4 regions of the Pseudonocardia sp. Ae331_Ps2 genome follow, and region 1 is predicted to be linked to each of the others. Evidence: riboswitches for the same ligand, from Rfam matches in the RefSeq annotation. Region 1 holds a riboswitch; each other region holds the start of a gene.
What was found. Region 1 has a riboswitch for S-adenosylmethionine ahead of Ae331Ps2_RS22110 (isopenicillin N synthase family oxygenase). Riboswitches for the same ligand answer to the same signal wherever they lie in the genome.
Positions count from the first base shown of each region.

Region 2: it holds a riboswitch for S-adenosylmethionine, as region 1 does, so the genes downstream of both, Ae331Ps2_RS00590 (aminotransferase class V-fold PLP-dependent enzyme) here and Ae331Ps2_RS22110 (isopenicillin N synthase family oxygenase) in region 1, are expected to answer to the same signal.
Region 3: it holds a riboswitch for S-adenosylmethionine, as region 1 does, so the genes downstream of both, thrC (threonine synthase) here and Ae331Ps2_RS22110 (isopenicillin N synthase family oxygenase) in region 1, are expected to answer to the same signal.
Region 4: it holds a riboswitch for S-adenosylmethionine, as region 1 does, so the genes downstream of both, Ae331Ps2_RS31320 (GNAT family N-acetyltransferase) here and Ae331Ps2_RS22110 (isopenicillin N synthase family oxygenase) in region 1, are expected to answer to the same signal.

Region 1 covers NZ_MCIM01000001.1:4,680,407-4,684,579, forward strand. Annotated here, with positions in the region: gene polA (DNA polymerase I) at 1-744, shown strand, start outside; gene Ae331Ps2_RS22105 (transposase family protein) at 873-1,697, shown strand; gene Ae331Ps2_RS34355 (putative leader peptide) at 1,837-1,908, opposite strand; SAM riboswitch class I at 2,363-2,455, shown strand; gene Ae331Ps2_RS22110 (isopenicillin N synthase family oxygenase) at 2,716-3,729, shown strand; gene Ae331Ps2_RS22115 (O-acetylhomoserine aminocarboxypropyltransferase/cysteine synthase family protein) at 3,726-4,173, shown strand, end outside.
Region 2 covers NZ_MCIM01000001.1:118,277-122,449, forward strand. Annotated here, with positions in the region: gene Ae331Ps2_RS00575 (antibiotic biosynthesis monooxygenase) at 1-44, opposite strand, end outside; gene Ae331Ps2_RS00580 (helix-turn-helix transcriptional regulator) at 151-528, shown strand; gene Ae331Ps2_RS00585 (Fur family transcriptional regulator) at 525-977, shown strand; gene Ae331Ps2_RS00590 (aminotransferase class V-fold PLP-dependent enzyme) at 987-2,345, opposite strand; SAM riboswitch class IV at 2,389-2,503, opposite strand; gene Ae331Ps2_RS00595 (hypothetical protein) at 2,577-3,245, shown strand; gene Ae331Ps2_RS00600 (DUF2795 domain-containing protein) at 3,317-3,694, shown strand; gene Ae331Ps2_RS00605 (hypothetical protein) at 3,733-4,149, opposite strand; gene Ae331Ps2_RS00610 (isoprenyl transferase) at 4,146-4,173, opposite strand, start outside.
Region 3 covers NZ_MCIM01000001.1:160,402-164,574, reverse strand. Annotated here, with positions in the region: partial or broken gene Ae331Ps2_RS34095 (ComEC/Rec2 family competence protein) at 1-162, shown strand, start outside; gene thrC (threonine synthase) at 406-1,674, opposite strand; SAM riboswitch class I at 1,681-1,834, opposite strand; gene holA (DNA polymerase III subunit delta) at 1,975-2,943, shown strand; gene rpsT (30S ribosomal protein S20) at 3,057-3,320, opposite strand; gene cynS (cyanase) at 3,491-3,955, opposite strand.
Region 4 covers NZ_MCIM01000001.1:3,924,159-3,928,331, reverse strand. Annotated here, with positions in the region: gene Ae331Ps2_RS18865 (amino acid ABC transporter permease) at 1-897, opposite strand, end outside; gene Ae331Ps2_RS31320 (GNAT family N-acetyltransferase) at 894-1,415, opposite strand; SAM riboswitch class I at 1,637-1,729, opposite strand; gene Ae331Ps2_RS18855 (ABC transporter ATP-binding protein) at 1,887-2,735, opposite strand; gene Ae331Ps2_RS18850 (glycine betaine ABC transporter substrate-binding protein) at 2,716-3,756, opposite strand; gene Ae331Ps2_RS18845 (ABC transporter permease) at 3,753-4,173, opposite strand, start outside.

The DNA.
Region 1 (4,173 bases):
ATCCGGGACGCCTTCGTGGTCGGGTCCGCGCCGGACGGCACGCCGTACGCCGAGCTGCTCACCGCGGACTACAGCCAGATCGAGATGCGGATCATGGCGCACCTGTCCGAGGACGCCGCGCTGATCGAGGCCTTCCGCTCACAGCACGACTTCCACGCCGAGACCGCCGCCCGGGTCTTCGGCGTCGCGGCCACCGAGGTGACGCCCGAGCAGCGCGCCAAGATCAAGGCGATGAACTACGGCCTGGCCTACGGGCTGTCGGCCTACGGCCTGTCCGGGCAGCTGCGGATCTCCACCGAGGAGGCGAAGGGGCTGATGGACGACTACTTCGCCGGGTTCGGCGGAGTGCGCGACTACCTCGCGGGAGTCGTCGACCAGGCCCGCAAGGACGGCTACACCGCCACCATCCTCGGGCGGCGGCGCTACCTGCCCGACCTCACCAGCGACAACCGTCAGCGCCGGGAGATGGCCGAGCGGATGGCGCTCAACGCCCCGATCCAGGGCAGCGCCGCGGACATCATCAAGGTCGCGATGCTCGGGGTGTACCGGGCGTTGCAGGCCGAGGGGCTGCGCAGCCGGATGCTGCTGCAGGTGCACGACGAGCTGGTCCTCGAGGTCGCCGAGGGTGAGCGCGAGGCCCTGGAGGCACTCGTTCGTCGGGAGATGGCGGCCGCGGCGGACCTGTCGGTGCCGCTGGAGGTGTCGGTCGGGTCCGGCCGCAGCTGGGACGCCGCGGCGCACTGAGGTGTTCTCAGTAGCGGGGTGGCAGGTCGTGGCGACACGCCGAGGGTGGTGAGATGAGCGGGAACGGGGCAGGACCCCGGTAGATCGGTTCGGTCCAGCACAGATCGACACCGTCACCGAGGTCCTGCATGTCTGATCCTGTCACCTACACCGCTGTCCTCCCGATCGGGGAGCGCACCGTGGCCTATCTGGCGCGGCTCCTGGTCCTTCAACGCCGTCGACGTGGCACCCGGCGGCGGGCGTTGACCCCGTTCGCCCAGGCAGTGCTGGTGATCCGCTGGTTCTGTGATGCTACCCGGGTCCGATGTTTGGCCGGTGACAACGCGATCAGCACTGCAACGGCCTACCGTTACCTGCACGAAGGCATCGACGTCCTCGCCGCGGCCGCACCCGGCCTGCACGGAGCCCTGCTCGCCGCCCGCACAGCCGGGCACACCCACGTGAATCTCGACGGCACCCTGATCGCCACCGACCGGTGCCGCGCGCTCGGCCTCACCCCCGGGGTCGACCTGTGGTGGTCGGGCAAGCACCGCCGCCACGGCGGGAACATCCAGGTCCTCACCGCACCTGATGGATGGCCGCTATGGACCAGCGACGTGCGGCCGGGCCGCGAGCACGACACCCGCTGCGCCCGTACCCACCCCGGGCTGCTCGAGGGCCTGGCCGCGTTCACCGACGACACCCACGCCGCGCTGGGCGACCTCGGCTACGAAGGCGAAGCCGACCGGCTCACCGTGCCCATCAAACCCGTCCCCGGCCGCGGGCAGACGGTCAACCAGCGCACCGTCAACACCCTGCACTCAGCCCTTCGTGCTCTGGCCGAACGCGGAAACGCCCTGCTCAAGACCACCTTCGCCGCGTTGCGGCGAGTCACGCTATGTCCCTGGCGCACCGGCGCGATCACCGCAGCTGCGCTCGTACTACTCCACACCGAGTACGACCGCACGACATGATCAACCCGCTACTGAGAACACCTCAGTGAGCGACCGTCACGAGAAGTGTCGGCCGAGATGGGGGTATCAGCAGGCAGCGGCCAGAGAAGGCGGCTCGCGCCGCAGGCCGGTCAGGCTCTGCGGGAACAGCTCGGAAAGATCAACAGACCGAGGAGGAGACGCGACAGAAATCGACGTGTGCGCGCGATGTCAGCGGCAGTCGAATCGTCACGCCGCGACGCTAACCGACGCGCAGTAGTTGGGGCAACCGTCGAGTATGTGCGGCGCGCCTCACCTCGATTCGGTGAAGCTGTTCCGGTGATCGGGCTTCCTGTTCGGTCGGAGTCACCCGAAGATCGGCAGCGGGTATCGCTCTCGGATCACGGGTACCTCGCGGGCCGGGACGGCGACGAGCCACGAGAACTTGTCGGGCGCACCGCGGGTGACAGCGTGACTGCGCGGATGGCACCTCGACGCCCCGGAGGACACGGGATGGTGGGACGGGTCGTCGTGGTCGGGGGCGCCGCGCGGCACCGCTGGCGAACTCACCGCACTCGCGGAGCGGCTGGGAGGGATGTCGGCACGTGGCCGGCTGGCCTGCCGTCCGGACGTCTGCGCCGTTCAGCGAACGGGTCTGTGGGCGGGATCGGCTTGACATCGGGTGCGGCGCGGAGGTTGGGTGAAGTCGTCCATCCAGAGCGGCCGAGAGAACCGGCTCGACGACGCCGCAGCAACCACGTCCCCACGGGCGCAGGTGCTTCCGCCGGAAGCGATGGGGGAGCCGTGCGCCAGTGGATCCGGGGTGTCTGGTCCCGGCGTCGGCACGTGGACTACTGCCGGACGGGGACCGCGCTCTGTCGGTGAGGACCGACCTCGACCCGCCCGTCCTCGGCGAGCTGGTCGTCGCCGAGGTCGCGCACCGCCCGGCCGCCGCGCGGTCCGTTCTGCTGCGGACCCCGCGGGTGCGTCCGGCTGTCTGACTCGTTCCCGTCCTGCCGATCTGTCGACAGACCGGCGGGACACGACACGTGAGGTCGCCATGACCGACACCCTCCCCGTGATCGACCTCTCCCGCTTCCGCGCCGGCCCCGGCGAGCGTGCCGCCGTGCTCGCCGAGCTGCGCTCCGCGGCGCGGGAGGTCGGCTTCTTCTACGTGACCGGACACGGAGTCCCGGACGAGGTCACCGCCGGGATCGACGCGCTGGCGCGGCGCTTCTTCGCGCTGCCCGTCGAGCAGCGGCTGGAGATCGAGAACGTGCACTCGCCGCAGTTCCGCGGTTACACCCGCACCGGTACCGAGCACACCGGCGGCACCGCGGACTGGCGCGAGCAGATCGACATCGGCCCCGAGCGGGAGCCGGTGACCCAGGGCCCGGGCGACCCGGACTGGGTCCGGCTGATCGGGCCCAACCAGTGGCCCACCGCGCTGCCGGAGCTGCGCGAGACCGTGCTGACCTGGCAGGCGGAGGCGCTGCGGGTCAGCCGCGAGGTGCTGCGCGCGCTCGCCGCCGCGCTCGGGCAGGACGAGGGCTACTTCGACGCGTGGTTCGACGAGGAGTCCTCCCTGCACGTCAAGATCGTGCGGTACCCCGGGCGCCCGGAACCGGACTCGGACCAGGGCGTGGGTGTCCACAAGGACTACGGCTACCTCGCGCTGCTGCAGCAGGACGCGGTCGGCGGACTGCAGGTCGAGGGCCCGGACGGGCGCTGGATCGACGCCACCCCGGTCCCCGGTGCGTTCGTGGTCAACATCGGCGAGATGCTGGAGATCGCCACCCAGGGCTACCTGACCGCGACCCGGCACCGGGTGGTCAGCCCGCCGGTCGGGGTGGACCGCTTCTCGGTGCCCTTCTTCCTCGGCCCGCGGCTCGACGCCGTCGTCGAGCCCCTGGAGCTGCCCGCCGAGCTGGCGGCGCAGGTCCGCGGGGTCAGCGAGGACCCGGACAACCCGCTGCACGCCCAGTTCGGGGAGAACGCGGTCGTCGGATGGCTGCGCTCGCACCCGCGGGTGGCCGAGAAGTACTGGTCGGACGTGCTGGCGAGGCGCGCGTGACGTCGTTCGCCACGAGGCAGCTGCACGCGGGGGCGGTCCCCGACCCCGCCACGGGCGCCCGGGCGGTCCCGATCTACCAGACCACCTCCTATCGCTTCACCGACAGCGCGCACGCCGCGGCCGCCTTCGCGCTCGAGGACCTGGAGAGCCACGCCTACACCCGGCTCTCCAACCCGACGACCGCGGTGGTGGAGGAGCGGCTGGCCGCCCTCGAAGGGGGCGCCGCGGCAGTGGCGGTGAGCAGCGGGCAGGCGGCGACGTCGCTGGCGCTGCTGAACCTGGCCCGCGCCGGGGACCACGTGGTCGCCGCGGCGAGCCTCTACGGCGGCACTCATACCCTGCTCTCCTCGACCTTCGCCGACCTGGGGATCTCGGTGACCTTCGTCGAGGATCCCGACGACCTCGACCAGTGGCGGTCCGCGATCACCGCGCGGACCCGGGCCC
Region 2 (4,173 bases), 4.6 Mb from region 1:
GCCTCCTCGGAGGGAGACACGCGGAAGCGGCAGACCAGCAGCACGGCGCGACGATAACGAACACGCCTACCATGTCGGGTGCGGCCTGTACGGCACAGCAGCGCCGGAGGGTGTGGCCGCCGCCTCCGGGGGAACGGACGGGTCCACCACATGTCTGCCGCAGCCCAGACCACGCACGCACCGGGAGCCGGCCCGGGCGCGGACGACGACCACCACCCCGCGCCCGAGCCGGGCCCGACCCGCGACCCGCGCACGCTGGCCGCCGCGGGCGACCTGCTGCGGGCACTCGCCGCACCGGTCCGGATCGCCATCGTGCTGCAGCTGCTGGAACACTCGCGGTGCGTCCACGACCTGGTGGACGCGCTCGGGGTCACCCAGCCCCTGATCAGCCAGCACCTGCGGGTCCTCAAGGCCGCCGGGGTGGTCGAGGGCGAGCGGAAGGGCCGCGAGGTGCTGTATTCGCTGGTGGACGACCACCTGGCGCACATCGTGGTGGACGCCGTCGCCCACGTCGAGGAGGACACGTGACGGAGACGACCGGCCGGACGACCGCGGCGGCGGTCACCGAGCGGTCCACCGCCGGGCCGCGCGGCATCCGCGCCACCCGGCAGCGGGCCGCCGTCACCGCGCTACTGGACCGGCTGGACGACTTCCGGTCCGCCCAGGAGATCCACGAGGAGCTGCGGCGCGCCGGCGAGGGCATCGGCCTGACCACGGTCTACCGGACCCTGCAGACCCTCGCCGACGGCGGCGAGGTCGACGTGCTGCGGGTCGCGTCCGGCGAGGCCGTCTACCGGCGCTGCGAGACCGAGCACCACCACCATCACCTCGTGTGTCGCCGGTGCGGCGCCGCCGTTGAGATCGAGGGGCCGGCGGTCGAGTCCTGGACCGAGTCGGTCGCCCAGAAGCACGGCTTCACCGAGGTGTCGCACACCCTCGAGATCTTCGGCCTCTGCGGCCGCTGCTCGGCGGGCTGAGGCCCGGGCTCAGTCCCCGCAGCCGGGGACGGCGGGCAGCTCCCGGTCGCGGGCGAACGGGTCCGCCGGGCGCGGGTCCGGGGTCGGCGCCCACCGGCCGTCGACGAGGGCGTAGGTCCAGGCCGGGCCGCGCCGTGCCAGATCGGTCAGCGCGTCGACCAGCCGGTCGACGTCGGAGGAGCCGGTGCGCAGGCCCAGCGACGCGCGCACGGCGTCGCGGCCGCCGGTGAGCCGCGCCAGCAGCGGGTGGGCGCAGAACCGGCCGTCGCGGACCCCGATGCCGTACTCGGCCGACAGCGCCGCCGCGACCAGCCCGGCGGGCAGCTCGCCCAGGGTGAACGAGACGGTCGCGGTGCGGTCGCCCGCGTCGTCGAAGCAGGACAGGGCCCGCAGGCCGGGGACCGTCGCCAGGCCGGCGTGCAGACGGTCGGCGAGCTCGCGCTCGTGGGCAGGCACGATGTCGTCGATCAGCGGGTCCAGGGTCCGGCAGGCCGCGCCGAGTGCGGCGGTACCGAGGACGTTCGGGGTGCCGCCCTCGTGCCGCTGCGGCGACGGCAGCCACTCCGTGACCGTGCCGCCGCCCGGGCCGTCGGCGACGGACACGGATCGGACCGCTCCCCCGCCCGCGACGTGCGGTTCGGCGGCGTCGAGCCAGTCCCGGCGGCCGACGAGGACCCCGGCGCCGTAGGGCGCGTAGAGCTTGTGCCCGGACAGCGCGACGTAGTCCGCGTCCCACCCGGCCAGGTCGACGCGCCGGTGCGGGGCGAGCTGGGCGGCGTCGACGCACAGCCGGGCACCCGCGGCGTGCGCGATCCGCGCGATCTCGGCGACCGGGAGGAGCTCGCCGGTCACGTTGGACGCCCCGGTGACCGCGACCAGCGCGGCGTCGGGACGGGCGGCGAGCTCGGCCCGCAACGCATCGAGCGTCGAGGCAAGGGTGGCGGCGGCGGGCACGACGCGGTGCTCGCGGTCGCGCCAGGCCAGCAGCGTCGCATGGTGCTCCAGGTCCAGCGTCACCACCGGGCCGGGGACGGCGCGGGCGAGCAGGCCGAGCGCATCGGTGGTGTTGCGGGTGAACACCACGACGTCGTCGGCGCGGGCCCGGACGAACCGGGCGACGTCGGCGCGGGCGTTCTCCACGAGCGCGGTGCAGACCTTCGAGGTCCAGCCGGCGCCGCGGTGCACGCTGCCGTGGTACGGCAGCACCTCGGCGACGTGCGCGGCGACCGGCTCCAGCGCCGGCGCGGACGCGGCGGAGTCGAGGTCGCAGTAGCGGGCCCACCGGCCGTCGACGAGCGGGACCGTGAGGTCCGCACCGACGACGCGGGGCAGGGCGTGCTGGACGGGACGTGGCAGGGCGAGGGTCATGATCGGGCCTCCGGCCGATCTCGGGGACCCGGCGTGGCGCACGGATCCGCGCTTGCCGACTGCGGGTGTCGCGTCGGCCCGGTCATCACCCGGGGCACCCCACCGCGGAGGAGGGTTGCCGTCCAGCGAGCCGGGGCTTCGCGCTGGCACTCGTGACCTTCGGCGACGAAACTAGCAGACCGTCTCAGATGGAGACACGTGAGCATCGCCACCCCGGATAGCGTCTGACCGATGACGGACACGCACCCCGCGCCCACCACGGTCCGGCGGATCGACGTCCCGGAGTCCGGCGAGCTGGCCCAGCTCGCCGCCGTCTTCGAGGACCTGCAGTACGTGCTGCGCTGCTGCGAGCACCTGGTCACCGCCCTGGGCGGACCCGAGTCCGGGCCGGTGCGGGTGGACGCCGACCCAGCGCTGGTCGAGGCCCTGTGGACCGGCGCCCTGATCGGCTACGTGCGGTGCTTCTCCGGCCGGACGAAGACGCTGACCACCGACGACCTGACGTCGCTGGAGCTCGACGGGGACGTCAGCGGGTTCCACGACATGGTGTTCAAGCTCCGCGACCACTACGCCTCCCGGCACGTGAACCCGCGCGAGTCGTACTCGATCGGCGTGGCCCAGTCCAACGACGGGACGCCCCGGGGCGTCGCCGTCGTCTCCACCCCGCGCCCGCTCGTCGACGAGACGACGGTCCGGCTGCTCGGCCGGGTCGCCTACAGCCTGTCCGGCCTGGTGGACGCCCGGATGAAGAAGTCCCAGAACGACGTCCTCGGCGTCGCGCACGGGATGACCGCGGGCCAGCTGGCGGGGCTGCCGCTGGTGCACCTCGACGGCAGCGGCGAGGCGGCCCCGGAGGACGCGGTGACCCGGGACGGCACCGCGGACGGCCCGGGGAACTGATCCCCGCCGGATGCATCATCCGGCGCACAGCGGCTACCCGGTCGGGACACATCCCGACGAGAGGTGACCTCATGACCACTCGCACGACGACGTCCGACGCCGTCCGCACCGCCCTGCACGGCCTGGAGTTCCCCGCCGGCAAGGACGACCTGGCGTGGACCGCCGAGCGCAACGAGGCCGACGCCGCGACGGTCGAGGCCCTGCGGGCGGTGCCGGCCGAGGAGCACTACGCCTCGATCGCCGCCGTGGTGGCCGCCGTGGACCTGGCCGACGACGACCCGGCGCGCCAGACCTCGGGCGACACCGCGGACGAGTCGGCCGAGGAGACCGAGCAGCTGCGCGCGCAGCGGCGCACCGAGCACACCCGTCCCGGGCTGTCGGAGTCCACGAAGGACGTGGACCCGGTCAACCCGATCGCCGAGGAGCTCGGCACCAACCGCAAGAAGTGACCCGCGCGGCCGGGGCGGGCACCGCCCTGGCCGGCCGGTCAGCCGCCGACGAGCTCGGCCCGCATGCTCGACGCGGAGGACACGACGAGCATGAGCAGCGTCCCCATCGGACCCTCGCCCAGCCCGGCCGCGGGGAAGGCGTAGCGCAGCGTCACGTCCCAGCCGCGCTCGCCGCGCACCACCCGGGGCGTGCCGAACAGGCCCTCCCCCACCCCGAGCCCGACCCGTCGCGGCACGTCGTGCTCCGGGTCGGCGGAGTCCGGCAGGTCCCACGCCACGACGCAGGTCAGGTTGAGGACGGGCAGCCCCTCCTCCAGCTCCGTCCCCTGCACCACGCACAGCACGCCGCCGTGGGCGAAGGTCAGCGCGCCGTCGTCGTCGGCGGTGACGTCGTGGAACCGCTCCAGCGCACCCTTCGCGGTGGCGAGCATCCCCGTGATCACATCGGTGGTCACGGTGTCACCCCCGTCGCGGCGTCG
Region 3 (4,173 bases), 4.5 Mb from region 1:
GGCGACGGGACGGCGGTGAACGACATCTCGCTGCTGCTGCGCGCCACCACCCCGGCCGCGACGATCCTGCTGACCGGCGACGCCGAACTGGCGGCCCAGGACGACCTGCTCCACTCCGGGGTCGACCTGCGGGCCGAGGTCCTGAAGATGCCCCACCACGGGTCCCGCAAGGTGGTCCCGGACCTGATCACCGCCGTCGCGCCGCGTGCGGCGGTGATCAGCGTCGGCAACGGCAACAGCTACCGGCACCCCAACCCGGAGCTGGTGGACCGGCTGGCCGGGGCGGGCGTCGTCGTCGCACGCACCGACCGGTCCGGTGACCTGGCCCTGACCGGCGACGACCCGGCCGGGCTGACGGTGGTCGCGCGTGGCGACCCCCGTCCGGCTCCCGGCCGGCGGGGCCGGTCAGCCCCGGTTCGCCAGCGCCTCGCGGACCGCGGAGGACGTCGACGGCACGGTCGCCGTCGGGCCGACCTCGCCGGAGACGGCGTCGAGGGTCTTGAGCCCGTCACCGGTGATCATCAGGACGGTCCCGGCGTCGGGGTCGAGCGCCCCGGCCTCGAGCAGCTTCTTGGTGGTCGCGATGGTGACCCCGCCCGCGGTCTCGGCGAACACGCCCTCGGTGCGGGCCAGGAGCCGGATGCCGGCGACGACCTCCTCGTCGGACACGTGCCCGACCGAGCCGCCGGTGCGGCGCACCGAGTCGAGGACGTACGGACCGTCGGCCGGGTTGCCGATCGCCAGCGAGCGCGCGATGGTGTCCGGCTTCTGCGGCTGGATCACGTCGTGACCGGCCTCGAAGGCCCGCGCGACCGGCGAGCAGCCGGTGGCCTGGGCACCGAACACGGTGTACGGGGTGGGCTCGACCAGACCCAGGGTGCCGAGCTCGGTGAACCCCTTGTCGATCTTGGTGAGCTGGGAGCCGGATGCGACCGGGACGACCACCTGCTGCGGGAGCCGCCAGCCGAGCTGCTCGGCGACCTCGTAGCCCAGGGTCTTCGAGCCCTCGGCGTAGTACGGGCGGACGTTGACGTTCACGAACGCCCAGTCCTCGTGCTCGGCGGCCAGCTCGGTGGCGAGCCGGTTGACGTCGTCGTAGTTGCCGTCGACGGCGAGCAGGGTGCCGCCGTAGACCGCGGTGGTGACGATCTTCGCCTGCTCCAGGGAGGACGGGACCAGCACGACCGAGTCCCAGCCGGCGCGGGCGGCCGCGGCGGCCACGGCGTTGGCGAGGTTGCCCGTGGAGGGGCAGCACAGCACCGAGAAGCCGAGCTCACGGGCGGCGGCGAGCGCGACGGCGACGACGCGGTCCTTGAACGAGTGCGTCGGGTTGCCCGTGTCGTCCTTGATCCAGATCTTGCGGACGCCAAGCGCGCGGGCCAGGTTGTCGGCCTCGATCAGCCGGGTCAGGCCGGGCTCGGTGTTCGCGTGCTGCTCGACGGTCGAGGGGACCGGCAGCAGGTCCTTGTAGCGCCAGATCGACTTCGGGCCGGCCTCGATGGAGGCGCGGGTGACCGTCGGGAAGTCGTAGGCCACCTCGAGGGGGCCGAAACAGCGCGGACACGCGAACTCCGCGGCGAGCGGGGTCTCGTGGCGGCACTCGCGGCACGCGAGAGCGCGCGCGGAGCCCAGGTCGTAGGCAGAGGTGGTTTCGGGCGCAGCAGTGAGAGTCACGAGATCTCCTCATCTGTCCCGCCGGAGGTGGCGGGCCGGAATTGGCACCGTGTTCGTCGACGTCCTCGCCGCGCGGAAGGCGCAGGTCTGGGCGGATCGTCGTGCGACGCCGGTTGCCGGGGCTTCAACGGGCCGTTCCCTCTGCCCCTCTGGATGAGCCATATGCGGTTGTGGTGCTCCGGACGCCGAGCGCCGGAATCGACGACGACGGTACGCGAACGGGGCACCGCACCGCCAGACGAGGTCGTCGTGCCGGGACGCGGCTCACCCGTTGTCGGGGGTGTGGGCCACCATGGGGGTGTGAGCAGCACGAGCGAACCGGGCCCGCTGCAGCTGGTCGTCGGGGACGAGGAGTTCCTGGCCGAGCGGGCGGTGTCCGACCTGGTCCGGCGCGCCCGGCAGCGCGATCCGGAGACCGAGCTGCGCCGCTTCCGCACCTCCGAGGTGGCACCCGGCGAGCTCGCCGGGCACCTCAGCCCCTCGCTCTTCGCGGAGGGCAGGGTGATCGTGCTCACTCATGGCCAGGATGCGAACAAGGACATGACCGCCGCCCTCGCCGACTACGTGAAGGACCCGGCCGACGGGATCGTGCTGGTGGTCCAGCACGCCGGGGGGGCGAAGGGCAAGGCGGTCCTGGACCTGATGCGCAAGGCCGGGGCGCACACCGTCACCTGCAACCGCATCACCCGCGCCGACGAGCGGTCGGACTTCGTGCGCGACGAGGTGCGTCGCCACGGCGGCACCATCACTCCCGGTGCGCTCGCGGTACTGGTCGAGGCGGTCGGGTCGGACCTGCGGGAGCTGGCGGCTGCGGCCGGGCAGCTCGTCGCGGACACCGGCGGCGCCGTGGACGAGGCCGGGGTGCGGCGCTACCACCGCGGCCGGGCCGAGTCCTCCGGCTTCGCGGTGGCCGACGCGGCGGTCGCGGGGGACCGGCGGGCGGCGATGGAGGCGCTGCGGTGGGCGCTGGTGCTCGGTGTCCCGCACGTCCTGATCGCCGACGCGCTCGCGGACTCGGTGCGCACCCTGGCCAAGGTCGGCTCGGCCGGGCGGGGCGACCCGAACCGGCTGGCCGGTGAGCTGGGCATGCCTCCGTGGAAGATCCGTAAGGCCCAACAGACGGTCCGGCAGTGGCGTCCGGAGCAGCTCGCCGTCGCCATCGCGGCGACCGCCCGGGTGAACGCCGACGTCAAGGGCGTCGCCGCGGACGCGGGGTACGCGTTGGAGCGGGCCGTGCTGGCGGTCGTGTCCGCCCGCACCCCGCGCTGAGCCCCGCGCCCGCAGCACGCGCACGGGCTCCGGCCCGGGGGCACGACAGGTCCGGAAACACGACGACGGCGCCACCCCGATGGGGCGGCGCCGTCGTGGGGAACCGGGGTGGCTCAGGCCTGGACGTCGTTGAGACGCTTGGCCAGGGCCGACTTGCGGTTCGCTGCCTGGTTCTTGTGGATGACGCCCTTGCCGGCCGCCTTGTCGAGGGCCTTGGCCGCCTTGCGCTGCAGCTCCACGACGTTGTCGGCGCCGGAGTCGGCGGCCTCGCGGAAGTGGCGGATCGCGGTCTTGACCGACGACTTCACCGACTTGTTGCGCTGCCGGCGCTTCTCGTTGGTCTTGACACGCTTGATCTGCGACTTGATGTTGGCCACGTCTGCCTCTGGTCTTCCTGCCTGCTGGTCGGCTGGTCTTGTGTACGTCCGGGTCCGCTCCGGCGGCACCGAACAGCATCACTGGAGAGAGGGTCCAGGCCGTTTCGGGCGAGCACGCCGAGCGCTCGACGCACAAGGTTACCAGCGGCGTCCTCGCCCCCTGTTCCGGGTCACCAGACGCGGTAGGGCAGGAACTTCCCGTTCAGCGTGATCACGGCCCGGTCGCCCTTCGGGTCGGCGACGCGCTGCAGGTCCAGCTCGAAGTCGATCGCGGACACGATGCCGTCGCCGAACTCCTCGCGGACCAGCTCGGAGATCGTCGTGCCGTACACCTGCACCATCTCCGAGAGGCGGTAGACCAGCGGGTCGGTGAGGTCCACCGCGGCCGCGCCGCGCTCCGGCGGGAGGGTGAGGGCGTCGACGACGTCGTCGTCCAGGTCCAGCAGGGAGCCTGCGGCCTCGGCCTGCTCGCGGGTCAGCGTCTGCTGCCCGAGCAGGGCCGAGGTGGACCACTCCAGCGAGCGGCCCAGTGCCTCGGCGATCTTGTCCCAGGTCAGGCCCAGCTTCTTCTTCCGGGCGAGCACGACACGCGCCGCGCTCAGCCGGTCGAGCGGGGGGACGGGGGTGACCGACACGGTGACTCCTCCGGGTTGGGGACTGGGCTCCTGGCCGTTCGATCGTGCGCGATCGGCCGCGTCGGGGCAACGCGGGGACGCCCGGCGTGAACAGCGTGTGACGACCTGCGGTGCCACCACGGCGGCCGCCCGGCCCGACATGGGACGATGGGTCCCAGTGCCCCGAGCCCCGAGTGCCCTGAGCACCCGAAGTGCCCGAAGCCCCACGCATGAGCGAA
Region 4 (4,173 bases), 760 kb from region 1:
CGGTGGCAGCGTGCGCTGCGCGCCGCGGGCGTAGTACCGCTCGACGTAGAACTGGCCGACCGACAGCGCACTGGTCAGCACCAGGTACCAGACGGCGGCGACCAGCAGCATCGGGATGACCCGTCCGGTCCGGGTGTAGATGACCTGCACCTGGTAGAAGAGCTCGGACAGCGCCATGATGTAGACCACCGAGGTGCCCTTGACCAGGCCGATCAGCTCGTTCGCCGCGGTCGGGACGATGATCCGCATCGCCTGCGGCAGCTGGATCCGCCGGAACCGGCGCCAGGCCGGGATGCCGAGCGCGGTGGCGGCCTCCAGCTGGCCGGCGTCGACGCCCAGGAACCCCGAGCGCACGACCTCGGCGGCGTAGGCGGCCTGGTGCAGGCCGAGCCCCAGCACCGCGGCGGTGACCGGGCTGACCAGCTCCATCGTGCCGAACTCGACGAACGACGGACCGAACGGGATGCCGATCGAGAGCCGGTCGTAGAGCAGGGCGAGGTTGTACCAGAACAGCAGCTGCAGGATCAGCGGCACGGACCGGAAGATCCAGATGTAGGTCCAGCTGACCGAGCGCAGCAGCGGGTTGGGCGAGAGCCGCATCACCGCGAGCACCGTGCCGAGCACGAACCCGACGACGATGCCGAGCACCGTGAGCTGCAGCGTCAGCAGCACCGCGTTCACGATGGACGGGGCGAACAGATAGCGGCCGACGGTCGGCCAGTCCCAGGCCGGGTTGGTGACCAGCGCGTTGACCGCCATCGCGGCCAGGACCGCCACCACCGCGGTCCCCGCCCACCGCCACGGGTGCCGGGCCGGGACGACCCGCAGGCCGGCGTCGTCGTCCCCGGTGGGCGGGACGGCGCCCGGGGCGGCCCGGGCCTCGGTGCGGCTGCTCACGCGAAGCCCCCGGTCAGGTACTTCTCGAACGGGTGCGGCCCGACCGTCTCCGGGTGCAGGGTCCGGTCGTAGAGCGGCGTGTAGCCCGCGGCGAGGTAGAGGTGGCGGGCCTCGGGCTGGCGCGGACCGGTCGTCAGGTAGATGCGCCGGTAGCCGCGGGCGGCGATCGTGTCCTCCAGCTCGGTGAGCACCCGGCGGGCCAGGCCGCGGCGGCGGTACGCCGAGCCGGTCCAGATCCGCTTGAGCTCGGCGGTGTCGGAGTCCCACCGGCGGAAGGCGCCCCCCGCGACGGGGGTACCGCCGTCGAGCAGCAGGACCACCCCGCCGGACGGTGGGGCGAACCGGCTCGCCTCGCGGAGGGTCTCGGCGTCGAGGTCGCCGAGGGTGTGGCCGTAGCGGACGCCGTACTCCTGGTCGAGCTCGACCAGCATCGGGCGGACGAGCGGGTCGGTGTAGGCGACCCAGCGGACCTCCGGGCGGGCGGAGGTGGTGGGCGGGGCGGGGTGGAGCGCGGTCACGGTGGGGACCTCTCGGTGCGAGCGCTGCCCTCGGGCAGGCGGGGACCGGCCGGCCGCGGTGGCGGGCGGTCCGGTGCGGGGCACGGGTGGAGAGGTCAGCGACAGAGCGCGGCGCCGGTGCGGCACAGGTCGACGTGCCGGCGACGGACCCAGCGCAGCCGGATCCGGGCCCGCTGCCCGGCGTCGGGCCGGTGCCTCGCGGGGCGGTGGGGCATCGGGGTCTCCCATCGGACCCGGCGGTAGCACCCTGCCCGGAACGGGGCGGGTTGCTGCGGCGTCGACGAGCCGGGACTCTCGACCGCTCTGGATGGACCTCACCACTGCAGCCGACGCACCGATCCGGTGTCAAGCGCGGACCGGGAGATCGGTCGTGGCATCACAGTGGGACGGCACGGTGCCCGGGCGCAGTGGCGCACCCCGTCGGCGCGGGCGGATCGCCGGACGACCCACCCGCGCCGCGGAGCGGGGTGCTCAGGTCGCGGCGGCCTCCTTCACCGCCGCCCCGACCCGGGCCCGCAGCTCGGCGAACTCCGGCGAGCCGCGCAGCGCCTCGGCGTCCACACCGGAGCGCGGCAGGTCGATCCGCAGGTCCAGCGCGATCCGTCCGGGGCGGGCGGTGAGCACCACGACCCGGGAGCCGAGGAACACCGCCTCGTCGGCGGAGTGGGTGACGAACACGCTGGTCCGGCCGGTCTCGTGGCTGACCCGGCGCACGTCGTCCTGCAGGCGTTCGCGGGTGAGCGCGTCGAGCGCGCCGAAGGGCTCGTCGAGCAGCAGCAGGTCCCGGTCGGCGGCCAGCGCCCTGGCGATCGCGACCCGCTGCTGCTGGCCGCCGGAGATCTCCCAGATCCGCCGGTCCGCGACACCGGTGAGCCCGACCCGCTCCAGCAGCCCCTCGCGGGCCACGGGACGGTCGGACGGGTTCACCCCCGCGTACTTCAGGGCGAGGTCGACGTTGCCGCCGACGCTGCGCCACGGGAACAGCCGCGGCTGCTGGAACACCACGCCGGCGCCGACACCCGGCTCGGGTGCCCGGCCGGCGACGGTCAGCGTCCCGTCGGTGGGCCGCTCGAACCCGGCGACCAGCCGGAGCAGAGTCGACTTGCCGCAGCCCGAGGCCCCGACCAGCACCAGGAACTCGCCGCGCTCGACGGTCAGGTCGAGCGGTCCGAGCGCGTGGACCCGGTCCCGGCGGCCCGGGTAGGAGTGCCCGAGCCCGGACGCGGCGATCGCCGGCACTCCCTCCCCCGCCGCGGCCCCGGTGTCGGGGTCCGTATCAGTGTCGGTGTCGGCGTCGGTGTCAGCCTGCGGCGAGGACATCCGGGAGACCCTTCGTGTAGATCGCCTTCTGGAAGGTCGCGAGGTCCGGCGCCGTGGGGATCTGCTTCTGCGCGGCGAGGAACTGGGCGGCGCTCTGCAGGTTCTGGGCGAGGTTGCCCGGGGCGCCGTCGGTGCCGAGCCACTCGGCGGAGGCCAGCTCCTGCGGGGACAGGAACACGCCCTGCTTCAGCTGGGACGCGGCGTTCTCGGGGGTCGTGCCGATCTCGGCGGCGACGGCCTGCGCGGCGGCCTGCGGGTCGTTGCGCACGGTCTCCAGGGCGCGGGCCTCGACCTTGCGCCAGGTGTCGACGACCTCGGGGTGCTGCTCGGCGAACGGGGTGGAGACCACCCCCAGGTCGAGGGTCGGCTTGCCGGCCGTGGCCAGCTCGCGGCTGGTGACCAGGGTCTTCCCGGTCTTGCGGAGCTCGTCGAGGGTCGGCAGCCAGGTGTAGACGGCGTCGACGTCGCCGCGCTCCCAGGCAGCCAGCGCGGCCTGCGGCTGCAGGTCGATCAGCTGCACGTCGGTGGGCTTCAGACCGGCACGGTCGAGGGCGGCGAGCAGGCTGTAGTGCGAGGTGGACGCGAACGCGGTGGCGACCCGCTTGCCGCGCAGCCCCGCGACGTCGGTGATCCCGGTGGCGTTGCGGGCGACGAGCGCCTCGTTGTCGCCGGCGACGTCGAGCACGAACGCGACCTGGTACGGGATGTTCAGCGGCGCGGAGAGCCCGCGGGCGACCGGGCTGGACCCGATCGCACCGAAGTCCAGCTCACCGGCGACGAACGCGGTGTTGATGTCCGCGCCGGAGTCGAACTTGGTCCACTGCACGTTCCAGTCGGGCAGGGCGTCCTCCAGCCAGCGGTTGTGCTTGGCGACCAGGTCGCCGCTGGGGAAGCTCTGGTAGGCGATGCGGATGGTCGGCTTGCCGGAGTCCTGCCCGGCAGGGCCGACGGCGCAGCCGGCGAGGACGCCGACAGCCAGCAGGCCCACGAGCAGTGCGGTCAGTCGGGTGCGGATGGTCATGCTCGTCCCCTCCACGGAACGGTGCGGCGCTCGACGGCGCGCAGCAGCGCGTCGATCACCAGGCCGGAGATGCCGATCGCGAAGATGCCGACGAGCACGACCGGGGTGTTGTTGTAGTTGCTGGCGTCCTTGACCATCCCGCCGATGCCGGGGATGCCGTTGAACAGCTCGGCCGCGACGACCGAGGAATAGGCGATGCCGACGGCCAGCCGGATGCCGGTGAAGGTCTCCGGCAGCGCCGACGGGACGATGACGTCCCGCACCACCTGGCCGCGGGTCGCGCCGAGCGCGCGGGCCGCCTCGACCAGCCCGACCGGTGCGGCGGCGACGGCCGCCGTGGTGGCGACGGCCGCCGGTGGGAAGGCGGCGAGCGCGAGCAGGGTGATCTTCGGTGCCTCGTCGATGCCCAGCCAGATG